DNA from 2 places in the Listeria aquatica genome. Region 2 is predicted to be linked to the other one. Evidence: a T-box and tRNA genes for the amino acid it is inferred to sense, from the RefSeq annotation. Region 2 holds a T-box; the other holds one or more tRNA genes.
The links. The T-box of region 2 lies ahead of serS (serine--tRNA ligase). A T-box ahead of a tRNA ligase gene usually reads a tRNA of that ligase, here a tRNA-Ser.
Positions count from the first base shown of each region.

Region 1 (6,339 bases), on a different contig from region 2:
CTGGGAAGACGTTTCTCGATATGGTGTTTATTCCTTTTTCATCAATTTTGGTAGGGGGGATTGCTGGACTTGGACTTGCAGCAGTGACAACGCCATTACTCCTCCAAGTTAGTGCGTTTATGGCAAAATCAGTCACTGTGAGCCCTATTCTTGGTTCAGTGGTGGTTTCGCTTGTATGGAGTGTTCTCTTGATGACACCTGCTTCATCAGCAGCGCTTGCCATTGCTTTGCAATTAGATCCTGTCTCCTCGGCAGCGGCACTTATCGGTTGCACTGCTCAGTTTGTTGGTTTTACTATTATGTCCTGGCGAGAAAATAACCTAGGTGCCAATATTTCACAAGGGTTAATTACTCCAAAAGTGCAATTTCCTAATTTAACACTTCACCCACAACTTGTGATTCCGCCTTTCATTGCAGCAGCAATTTGTGCACCGATTGCTACTGTTGGTTTCGGATTTCGTTCCACTTATGAACTTGCGGGTTTAGGGCTTAATTCATTGATTGCTCCTCTTAATATTCTTTCTACTAGTACTTCGGAATTCTTAGTTTATATGGGCGTTGGAGTTGTGCTTTCTGGTGTTATTACTTTTGTTATCCATGTGGTATTTAGACGAATGAGATGGACGATGAAAGATGATCTGCGGATAGAGGTTCAATAATAGAAAAGAGATAACGTCATTTGACGCTATCTCTTTTCATGAAGTTGTCATTTTTAAAAGTAGTTACTGGAACTAAGTTTCAGACAAAAAAACGAATTTAAAGTTAAGATGAAATAGTAAATTTACAATCTCATTAAACGTAAGGGGGCGAAGGATGAAAAAATATTGGAAAAACGTTGGTATGTTGTTCCTTTTTTTTATCTATGGCTTTGCTCTTGCACTGATAATGGGCGGTAAGATGATTACTTGGAAACAATTACTTAGCCAAATTGTTACAGTTTTGCTGACGATTATTGGAGCCATCCTTCTTTTCTTATTAAAAAAAGAAGAAGTTCGTCTGGAAGGGAATCATTTTAATCATCAATATCGAGAAGAAAGAAATGCTTTTTCGTATCGCTTTTTCACCACGACCTTTTTTATCTTTATTCCATTGTTGTTACTAGTTTTAAATCTTGGGGGAACTTTTGTCATTCAAACAAAAACGATTGCTAGAGTTCTCTTTCTTGCTTTTTTGCTCTTCCTATTTTTCATTTACTGCTTAAAAAAACAAAAAGGAGGTTGACAGTGGAAGACTTCCTCGTTTATATTAATAGACGAATAGGAAGTGTAAAAAATGCAAAAGCTATATCCATTTATTGAAAGAATTACCTCTGCACAGATGAAAGCGATGAGGCATTGTGTAGAGGCTAATCAGTTATAAATTTTCCTCGTCGGTGAAGTGGAAACTCGTTCAAGTAATGAGTCTTATTTAGATTGTCCACTTTTACCGGCTGTGTTTGAAAATAGTAAAGGCCTTAGACATGCTTTGTCTAAGGCCTTTTGTTTTGGAAAGCAGAAGGCGAACAATTTGTTGGCGCCTTCTGCTTTTTTTGTGTTTTTGCTTCTAAGTTCAAAAGAAAAGAGGAGAAATGATGAGTGTTGTAACAGTAACAAATTTAAATTATCGTGTTCCAGAGAAGACGTTATATAAAGATGCTTCTTTTGATATTTTTCAAGGAGAGCATGTTGGTGTTGTGGGACAAAATGGTGCTGGAAAAAGTACGTTAATCAAAATTTTACTTGGCGAATTGCTACCGGATTCTGGTGAAATCAAATGGCAAAAAAGTGCTGATGTGGCTCATCTAGACCAGTACGCGGAAATTGATCCTAATTTAACGATTCAAGCTTATTTAGAGCAAGCCTACACAACGTACTTTGAAATGGAAGCTCGAATGAATGAATATTATATGGCAGGTGATGAGGCGTCTTTGCTTAAGGCAGCGGGGATGCAGGAGCGTTTAATTCAATCAGATTTTTATGCGGCAGACCGTTTAATTGAACAAGCCACGCGTGGTCTGGGGATTGATGCGCTTGGAATGGATCGGAAGATTTCAGATGTGAGTGGTGGACAGCGAGCTAAGATTATTTTGGCAAAACTGTTACTTGAAAAGCCGCAAATTCTGCTTTTAGATGAGCCGACGAACTTTTTGGATAAGGAACATGTGGAATGGTTGAGTGAACAATTGATTCAATTCCCGGGCACATTTATTGTTGTTTCTCATGATATCGGGTTTCTTGAAAAGATTGCTAAGCAGATTCTTGATGTGGAATTTGGTACAATTAGGAAGTACAACGGATCTTACTCGCACTTTGTGAAGCAAAAGGAACACTTGAATGAAGAATATCGGCGCCAGTACGTTAAACAGCAACGGATGATTGAAGAAACGGAAAGCTATATTCGGAAAAATAAGGCGGGCGTAAATTCAAAAATGGCGCGTGGACGGGAGAAGCAGTTGAATCGTTTAGAACGCTTAGATGCGCCTGAATCAGCGGTTCGGCCATCGTTTGCTTTTCCGGAAGCTAGTCAAAAAATTATTGGGAAAAGTCTAGTTGTGGATAATCTTGAAGTGGGGTATGAATATCCGCTGTTTTCCCCCATTAGTTTTTCGATTCGTGCGGATGAAAAGGTGGTTATTACAGGGTTTAACGGCATTGGGAAGTCCACGCTACTCAAGACGATTCTCGGTGAACGAGAAAAAATTTCTGGGAAAATTCATCTTGCAAATCGTGCTGCTATTAGTTATTTTGAGCAAGATTTGCGCTTTGAAAAGGAGAACCACACGGCACTAGATTTGATTCAAGCAGAATTTCCATTTTTATCGTCAAAACAAATCCGACAAGTCCTTGCGAGAAGTGGGATGAAAGCAGAGCATATTACGCGTTCTGTGAAGACTTTAAGCGGGGGTGAGCAGTCGAAAATCAAATTGGCGCGGCTACTTTTGACGAAAAGTAATATCCTGATTCTAGATGAACCGACCAATCACTTGGATGCGGCGAGTAAGGAAGCTTTGAAGGAAGCGCTAAGAAGCTACGAGGGATGTGTCATCTTGGTCTCACACGAAGAAAAATTTTATGAAGGTCTTACGGACCGAGAAATCAAATTGTAGAAAGGTGTGACGAAATGAGCGGTCACGAAGGGCATTTTCACAAGAAGGCTGCATTTTTAGATGACAAAGAACGCATGAAGGGGTTTCGGATAAATGAGTTGATCCAAGCTCTACCGAGTTTTTCAGCAAATGATTCTTTTTTAGATTTGGGCGCTGGAACGGGATTTTTCACGATTCCTCTAGCTATGAAAACGAAAGGAACGGTTTTTGCTATTGATGCGGATTTGAAAATGCTTGAGCTAATTGAGAAGAAAATGGGGGAAGCAAAGGTATCGAATGTGGAGCGAATCCAAGCTGATGTATCGAAAATTCCGCTTGAAGATGGTTCTGTTCGACATGTATTAGCATCACTAATTTTGCATGAAGTGCTCGATTTGCAGTCGGTGCTTGCAGAAGTGTTTCGCGTGATAGAACATGGTGGGGATATTGCTGTGATTGAATATGAGGAAGAAAAAATGCCTGATGGAGGACCGCCTCTCCATATTCGACTTTCTGCGGAAAAACTGAGTAAATCCCTAGAGGAAGCAGGTTTTAGCGATTGTCATGTGCGGATGGTTGATGAGAGGATATACTTTCTCACGGCTAGAAAATTGTAAAAGAAAAAGGTTTTCGCAATTTGCGAAAACCTTTTTTGACGGAGAAACGGGGATTCGAACCCCGGCGCGCCACAGGGACGCCTAACAGATTTCGAGTCTGTCCCCTTCAGCCGGACTTGGGTATTTCTCCATATTTTAGTCAACAGAGACTATTTTATAATAAATTGGGGGAAATTGCTAGCTTTTTTTGAAAGTTTTTCATGTAAGTGGATCTGGATTGGTTGAGGCATGTAAAAGTGGTAAAATAAAGGTATCTTAAATGAAGAGGTGAAGCACGTGGAAACATTGAAACTTGGCGGCGAGCTCGCTGCACCTAGTATTGCAATAGGTTGTATGCGTATGGCGGATCTTTCGAAAGAACAAGCAGATCGGGTTGTACACACGGCACTTGAAAATGGTCTTAATTTTTTTGATCATGCAGACATTTATGGTGGTGGGAAATCAGAGGAAGTTTTTGCGGATGCGATTGGTATGAATGCGAGCATTCGCGATAAAATGATTTTACAATCGAAATGTGGCATTCGACAAGGGTATTTTGACTTTTCCAAGGAGCACATTATTGCTTCGGTTGATGGGGTTTTGAAAAGACTAAAGACGGATTATTTGGATTCACTTTTGCTTCACCGTCCGGATACGCTTGTTGAACCGGATGAGGTGGCGGCTGCTTTTGACGAGCTTGAGCGCGCTGGGAAGGTTCGGCATTTTGGCGTGAGTAATGAAAGCCCGCTTCAAATTGAACTTTTGAAGAAAAGTGTGAAACAAAAATTGATTGTGAATCAGTTGCAATTTAGCGTGATGCACACGGGGATGATTGATGCTGGTTTGAATGTAAATATGAAAGTGGATGCTGGGATTGATCGCGACAATGGCATTTTAGAGTACAGCCGAATTCATGATATGACGATTCAAGCATGGTCGCCGTTTCAATATGGCTATTTTGAAGGGGTATTTTTGGATAATCCGAAGTTTCCTGAGTTAAATACAAAAATGGATGAAATTGCTGAACGGTACCAAGTGACGAGTTCGGCGCTAGCTATTGCTTGGATTTTACGCCATCCTGCCAAAATTCAAGCTGTGCTTGGGACGATGAACCCTGAACGGATTGAAGCTATTCGTAAGGGAGCGGATATCTCACTTACACGTGAGGAATGGTATGAGATTTATCGCGCTGCTGGGAATGTACTTCCTTAAATAGTAAAACCGGAAAAGCATTTTCTTTTCCGGTTTTTTTATGCTTTGTCGGGAATGAAATTCATTCTCAATTAAAAGTGTGTTTTATCAATTAACTTGTTTGATCAATATAATCATGCTATAATAATGGTGGAATAAGAAAACTGTAAATTATAATAAATATAATCTGTTTTTGCGCATGCAAAAGCAGATTTTCGTGTTTTTAGGGGCTTTGATAACAATTATCAGTTAGAAGAAAGGAGTGGTTCAGGATGCGTTTTAAATGGTGGAAGGAGAACTGGCAGTTTCTTGCAGCTGGTGTTAGTGGGTTGCTTATTTTACTAGGTTGGCAAACGGAAAACTTGGTGCCTGCGGGTGTGACGGCTGGGATTTTTATTGCGGCGTTTGTGATTGGAGGATTTGATCAGGCGAAAGAGGGAATTCTCGACACGATTAAGACGCGGAAGCTAAATGTGGAGCTCTTGATGGTGCTTGCGGCGACGGGAGCGTCCATTATTGGTTACTGGCTTGAGGGCGCGGTGCTAATTTTTATTTTCTCGTTGAGCGGTGCACTCGAAACGTACACGACGAACAAAAGCAAGCGAGAAATTACGAAACTGATGTCGTTTCAACCGGCAACTGCTTTTTTACTGCTAGAAACGGGGGAAACGGAAGAGGTCGATGTAGCTGCACTTAAGCTGCAAGATTTGATTTTGGTACGCCCAGGGGAGCGGATTCCGATTGATGGGGTGATTGTTTCAGGAGAAACTTCGGTGGATCAATCGGCGATAAATGGGGAATCCCTTCCTGCTCTTAAGAGCGTTCAGGATGAAGTCTTTGGCGGGACGGTGAATCTTTCAGGTGTTATTCGGATGGAAGTGCAGAAAACGGTGGATCAAACGCTTTTTAGCCAGATTATTCGAATGGTGAAAGAAGCACAAAGTGAGCCTTCGCATACGGCACAGTTTATCGCAAAGTTTGAAGATAAGTATGTGAAAGCCGTCTTGTTACTTGTTTTTGTGATGCTCTTTTTACCGCACTTTTTACTGGATTGGAGCTGGAACGAAACTTTTTACCGGGCAATGGTGCTTTTGACGGTTGCTTCGCCTTGTGCACTTGTTGCTTCTGTGACACCTGCAACACTTGCAGCCATTTCAAATGGAGCGCGAAATGGGATTTTATTTAAAGGTGGTGTCCATTTGGAAAACTTGCGAAGTGTAAAAGCGGTTGCGTTTGATAAAACAGGGACGCTTACGCAAGGAAAGCCAGTGGTTACGGATTTTTTCGTAGCGCCTGAATGGGATCGTGCACAGGTGATCGACCGGATTTATGCACTCGAACAAAATTCTCTGCATCCGCTTGCCGAAGCCATTGTACGAGATTTTTCTGAGAAACGGACGGAAAACATCACGGATTTAGTGATGAGGGATGTACCTGGTTTTGGTGTTTTGGCTGAGATTGACGGAGAAGTGTGGCGCGTTGGGAAGG
Region 1 covers NZ_JAARRM010000002.1:94,571-100,909, reverse strand. The annotation lists gene HB912_RS06325 (PTS sugar transporter subunit IIC) at 1-659, shown strand, start outside; gene HB912_RS06320 (hypothetical protein) at 814-1,221, shown strand; gene HB912_RS06315 (ABC-F family ATP-binding cassette domain-containing protein) at 1,571-3,085, shown strand; gene HB912_RS06310 (class I SAM-dependent methyltransferase) at 3,100-3,681, shown strand; tRNA gene HB912_RS06305 (tRNA-Ser) at 3,721-3,811, opposite strand; gene HB912_RS06300 (aldo/keto reductase) at 3,958-4,872, shown strand; gene HB912_RS06295 (heavy metal translocating P-type ATPase) at 5,124-6,339, shown strand, end outside.
Region 1: it encodes a tRNA-Ser, which carries the amino acid that the T-box ahead of serS (serine--tRNA ligase) is inferred to sense. The anticodon was not compared.

Region 2 (6,339 bases):
GATTAGAAGTGAAATCGACAAAAGCTCGGGGCTACTTTATTTCTACGATGGAAATAAAGCGCCGCGAGCTCCTTTACGATTTTGTTTATCGGATTGAAATGGAACGAAATGATCCACTTTATGAGACTTTGCTTGAGCTGCTACTCGGTAAGTCAAAGGGAAGCGAGCGAGCATTTTCAAGAAAAGCTAGGAAAGCAGTCGAAACGGCAGAAGAAATTTTAAGCAAGAAACTTTCGGAAAAAGACTTGCGGATTTTGACGAAGGCGATGCAACTTTACCAAATTCGGGTAAACTCGAATCAGCCATTTTACTGGGAAGAAATTGATCGCTCTTTGATTCATGAACGGCTCGAATTTACGGCAGCTAAAGCTCTGCTTGATGGGGTCCAAGAACTATCTCGACCGGAAGAATATCTCATTGAACAGGAATACTATGGAGCGCTTTTGCTTTGTTTAGATAAGAATGAAGATGCGCATTTTCAAAGTGTGCCTTTTGGCGAACTACTTCAAATTTCTGAACGGATTATCCGATTGTTTGAAAAGATGATTGGTCTTTATATAAAGCGAAAGGAAGAACTGACGGAACATATTCAGACGTATATCAAAGTTTTGTTTTATCGCCATCAGTTTCAAATGGAGCTACCCGCGTATTCGCTCGATACGGTAAGTGAGCAATTTCAAAAAGTTTTTGGACTCACGAAAAAAGTAATGCAGCTCATGGAGCAAGATGCTCTTTATAAGCGGTATTTTGGTACGGCATTTAAAAATGAAGAATTAGCACATTTAGCTGTGTTTTTCGAAGAGGCGATTGTAAAAGAACAAACGGATGTGAGCATTCCCAAGGTTTTAATCGTGTCCGATTACTCGGATGTCCTTAATTCGCTGTTAAAAACCCAAGTTAAGCAGTTAATGCCCGAGGTGATGATTGTTGGTGCCTTTTCGAGTGAAAATGCTCGTTATTTTCCAGAAAAAGTGAATTTTTGTATTGCTACAGACCCGAGTTATTTTCATTTTACGGGGCAAACGATACATGTCCCAGTAATTTTAACGGAAACTGCTAAGAAAAAGATTTTACGAAGTTATAAAAATGGGGAAGCGAAACCGAAAAAGCGGGAGCAACTCAAACAAATTTTGAAGCGGCAAACGGGGATTGAGGAGATTTCTGAGCGTTTGCTAAATCAAATTGAAAGTCTTTACGGGGAGATCTCGGAAGAAACGGTTGTGAAACATTCTGAGACGGCGAAACTAGAAACTTTCATCGCGGATTCAGAGTTTGCAATGGTTTGGGGAAAAGCGGAAACTCTCACGGATGTGATTTGTGCCCTTAAAAAGCCACTACTTGAGCGCAAGTTTGCACAAGAAAGCTATTTTGAACGTTTACTGATGGAGATGGAGGCGCACCGGACGGCTCTCATTTATCCTCATGTTATGTTGATTTTAACGGATTATCGTTTTGGATCGTTTCGTGCAGGCGCAAGTTTATTATATTTAAAAGAACCAATTACGCTAGCGGAAAATGAGGAAGTGGCTTTATTTGTTCTTATTGCAACGGAAGAAAAAATGACGCATGTACCGCTTTTATTTGAACTCGATCATTTGCTTCAAAATGGTTTTTTGGATGCTCTCAAATCTGACTATACGATGTTCGAAAGTTTCTTGCTTAGTGAAAAAGGGGTTGCGAAGTTAAAAAATATCGAGTACACTGAAGGTAATATAAAAAACGAAAACGTTGACAAGAAATAGTAGCAAATTTTGGGTTTTAAAGAGAGCAGGTGGCTGGTGGAAACCTGTAGCCGGAAATTGTGAATCCATCTTGGAGTGAATGGTGGAATGCCTAGTAAAGGTAAGTAAATCATTCCGGTTTAGAGCCGTTAATTCTTAAGTGAGCTGGGGATCTATGGATCTCAATTAGGGTGGCAACGCGGATATAACTTCCGTCCCTTTTCTGCATATTTGTGTGGGAAAGAGATGGGAGTTTTTTGTTTTTTAAGCTTAAATAAAGGAGGAAAATAAATGTTAGATGTAAAACTATTGAGAAATCATTTTGATGAAGTAAAAGCAAAACTCGCACATCGCGGGGAAGACCTTGGGGAATTTGAGAAGTTTGGGGAACTTGATGCACGCCGTCGTTCTTTAATTCTTGAAACGGAAACCCTTAAAGGGGAACGAAATCGTGTTTCGGAAGAAATTGCAGTCTTGAAACGGAATAAAGAAAATGCGGATGAGAAAATTGAAGAAATGCGTATTGTTGGAGATAAAATCAAAGCGCTCGACTTAGAATTGAAGGAGATCGATGACAAGTTAAACGATATTTTGATGTCAATTCCAAATATACCGCATGAATCGACACCTATAGGAGATTCCGAAGACGATAATGTTGAAATTCGCAAGTGGGGAGAACTACCTAATTTTGATTTTGAAGCAAAACCACACTGGGATCTGGGCACAGACCTTGATATTTTAGATTTTGAAAATGCAGCAAAAGTAACAGGAAGTCGTTTTGTTTTTTACAAGAAACTAGGCGCTCGACTTGAACGCGCTTTGTTGAACTTTATGATGGACCTTCATTCAGAAGAACATGGCTACGATGAAATGCTCCCCCCTTACCTCGTAAATCGGACGAGTATGACGGGTACTGGTCAACTTCCAAAATTTGAAGAAGATGCTTTTTTGGTAGAAAAAGAAGATTATTTCTTGATACCAACGGCTGAAGTGCCCGTAACGAATTACCATCGTGATGAAATTTTGAATCTAGAAGATTTACCAAGAAAATATACTGCTTTTAGTGCTTGTTTCCGCTCAGAAGCTGGTTCTGCGGGTCGCGATACTCGTGGACTTATTAGGCAACATCAATTTAATAAAGTGGAACTTGTTCAATTTGTTAAACCAGAAGATTCCTATGAAGCGCTTGAAAAATTAACAAATAATGCGGAAGAAGTTTTGCGCCGTTTAGAACTACCTTATCGTGTGCTTAGCATGTGTACAGCGGATTTAGGCTTTACTGCTGCTAAGAAATATGATTTAGAGGTTTGGATTCCAAGTTATGGGACATATCGTGAAATATCGTCTTGTAGTAATTTTGAGGCTTTCCAGGCGCGCCGTGCAAATATTCGATTTCGTCGTGAGAAAAATGCGAAGCCAGAATTTGTTCACACATTAAATGGTTCAGGTCTTGCTATCGGACGGACTGTTGCAGCCATTTTAGAAAATTATCAAGAAAAAGATGGTTCTGTGCGAATTCCGAAAGTTCTTCAAGGATATATGGGTGGTATTCAAAAAATTGAAGCCCCGAGAGCTAAATAAACTAAAAAACGGACCTATCTGCTGAATAGCTCAGTAGATAAGTCCGTTTTTTTTATGCTTCAAGTGCTTGCTTGGCTAAAGTTATTTCGTGCAGATTTTTTCTAAGTGACAGCAAGTTGCGAGTTGTTAGGTTGCGATTGATAAAAATAATACGATCGCTTACATGGCGCTCAATATGTTGCTCAAGTGGGATATTTGTGAGTAAAATATCGCTTTTTTCGGCAGCTGATTCATCGATAAATCTGATGTTGAAACTATTACCGAAAAGATTACAAATTTGCTCACGAATCCGTAAGTACGCGAGATAGGGTAAATCTGTGGAGATTTTTATAGTGACTTTAGGCTCGTAATAAAGATGGGCATCAATGAAGCCAAAAAGTAAAGCATATTTGGAAACTAAATATTCTCCTTTTAAGAAAATTTCATTTTTTGTCTTCTTATAGAAGTCATTGATTAACTGTAAAATGTTCTCCTGAAGACTTGCTATAACGGGAGAAGGCAGACTTGGATCAAAAGCAATTGAATAATCGTAGCCACTAATGTCAGTTGAAAAATGATCGAAAACTTTTGCAAATAAATGAAAGGAAAAAGCATTTAATAAAAATAACTCCCGTTTATCTTCAGGAATTTGCTGAATGTTTTGATCGACCTTTTCAAAAAGCATTTCAGTTGCTTGATAGACAGAGCTGTTGTTTCTTTTGTTGGCGTGAAAGTTTGCTTTAAGCAATGGAAGAGTTTGCAAGTTCTCGTTTTGAATAATAAGTAATAGATAGAGAAATGCGATTTCGCCGGGAGCAGAATTAAAAAATGTAGTGGAAAAAGGAGCAACTTTTTTCTTGAAAAGTGAAAAGACTTTATTATCGTCTAAAATTTCTGCCCAAGCGGGATCATATTCTACAAAATGATTATTTCGACGTCTAATCATTGCAACAGCAAGCTGATACATTAATTGTCGAGTTTGGAGAGACGTTAATTTCAAGTTACCTTTTTTTGCTAAGGAGTTTGCAAGAAACTCAACGTATTGTTCGTTGACGCCTTCAAATGGCCATCCTTTTCCAGCATAAATTTTCCATAAAACAATATTAAAAAAAAGTCTTATTTGGCTTTCTCTGCCTTCGATAATCGCATCGTTTCGAGAAATTTCTATTTCATAAGGTTTAATTGCATCTCGAAATTTATTTAAAACCCTGCGAACTGTAGCATCACTGACAAAATGGTCATAGGCGAATTTTTGAGTAGAGCCAAAGTTTTCATTTAAGAGAGCTTTAAATAAAGCGAATCCGAGCGTTTCTTCAGTTAAAAAAATAAGTAAGTCGCGCGGGTTAGCATTTGAGTGATTGGTTATAAATCTTATACCGCGCCCCTTCGAAACCTGTATTTCAAGCTGACCATCGCCAAAACTATCAATATCAGCCACAAGCTTATTGATTGTTTTTAATAAATACGCAGGCGTTACATCTAACTTTTTTCGCAATTCTTCAGTTGAAAACCAACGATCAACTCCACGAAGAATGGCAAGGAGATCCCATTCTTTTTTTAACATGGAATCAAACATATCTAGTCCAATTTTCATTTATGTTTCCTCCTCGTTATAGTCCTATACTTCTATTTTAGCCTTTTTCTCACATAGGTAAACAAAAATGTTCAGAGAGCAAAAATGACATTTTCAAAAGGCGAAACCTGATTACTATTTTAAAAAAAAACGAGTAAGATGAGGACATGAAAAGCGAAAGGACTGGGAAGATGTTTAAAAATTATCGATTAATTGCGCAGCCAGTGTATGATATTAAACATAAAAAAATTGTTATGCACGAGCTGGTGATAGGAAAAAAAGAAGGAAAAAAAGGTTCTTTTACAAAAATTGACGATGAGATGGCTGTTTTTTTTGAGGAAAATTATCCATCATTTATAAACTGGTTGCAGAAAGAATTGATGAAAATTGTAGCAAAAAAAATATATCCGAAAATTTCGATTAATATTAGGTCAAGTCAATTCTTTCGTTTAGAGACAATGAAGATGTTTGAGAAGTTACGTATCTATAATGAACAAATTGTTATCGAGATTACTGAGAATTTGGTACAGTTGCCTGAAAGTAAAAGTCATTTTACACCAGCTGAGTTAGATGCCTTTTTATATGGAAAAATAAGATCATTACAGGCATTTGGCTACGAAGTAATGTTAGATGATGTAGGTTGCGGGATTAATAGTTTGGAACGGCTTATGTACTACCTGCCCCTTATTTCAGGATTTAAAATTTCACTAGAAAAATTTGAGTTGTCAATCCTTGAAGCGTTCATTGCTGCTTGGAAAAAAATTGCTGATAAGCATCAAAAGGTAATGGTTCTTGAATACGTCAAGAATAAGAAAGATTCTTCTATACTAGAAGGGATGAACCTTATTTTGCAACAAGGGCAATGGTTAGATAAGCTTATCAAGCAAAAGGTGTCTTAAATAAATAGAAAAAGCGAGTACTCTTAAAAAGAATACTCGCTTTTTTAATGATGTTGATGTTTAAAGGCTTTGAATTTACGCTCATTTCGTTCCATTGCTTCAAAGGAAAATTCGACCTCTTTTACGATAGTTTGCGGGAAAATATCTAACCAATTCTCGATCACTTTTTCTTTATCTAATAATTGTTTTTCGATAATGGTTCTTGTAAGAATTTTCCTTGGCTGTTCCGGGAGGATGAATCTAATCGTATAAATAAACCGCTCATCCCAAGGGTTAATAAAAGTCATTTTTCTGCTCCTTTACTTTCTTTCATTCTATCTTCCATTTTTATTATAAATGAAAAAAAGGACTGTGAACGCCTAAAAAAGTGTTATTTTAACTAAATTTATGAAGTTTTTGCTGTTGCACTTTTTTCTCGGTAATTCGGTCAAGTGTCTCCCGAATGAGTTTGAAATCCCGTGGTGCAAGAAGACGATGAATAGAAACTACTTCAGGACCTTTTGGGATTTGAGATGGAATATTTGTTAGTACTAAATCGGCTTGTTCACTACTTTCATTACGAATAAAAGCAATATTATAGTTGTTT
Region 2 covers NZ_JAARRM010000006.1:4,118-10,456, reverse strand. The annotation lists gene HB912_RS11510 (HTH domain-containing protein) at 1-1,742, shown strand, start outside; T-box leader at 1,720-1,944, shown strand; gene serS (serine--tRNA ligase) at 2,013-3,302, shown strand; gene HB912_RS11500 (AcpB/EbpR/MafR family transcriptional regulator) at 3,355-4,845, opposite strand; gene HB912_RS11495 (EAL domain-containing protein) at 5,046-5,753, shown strand; gene HB912_RS11490 (hypothetical protein) at 5,798-6,040, opposite strand; gene HB912_RS11485 (AcpB/EbpR/MafR family transcriptional regulator) at 6,129-6,339, opposite strand, start outside.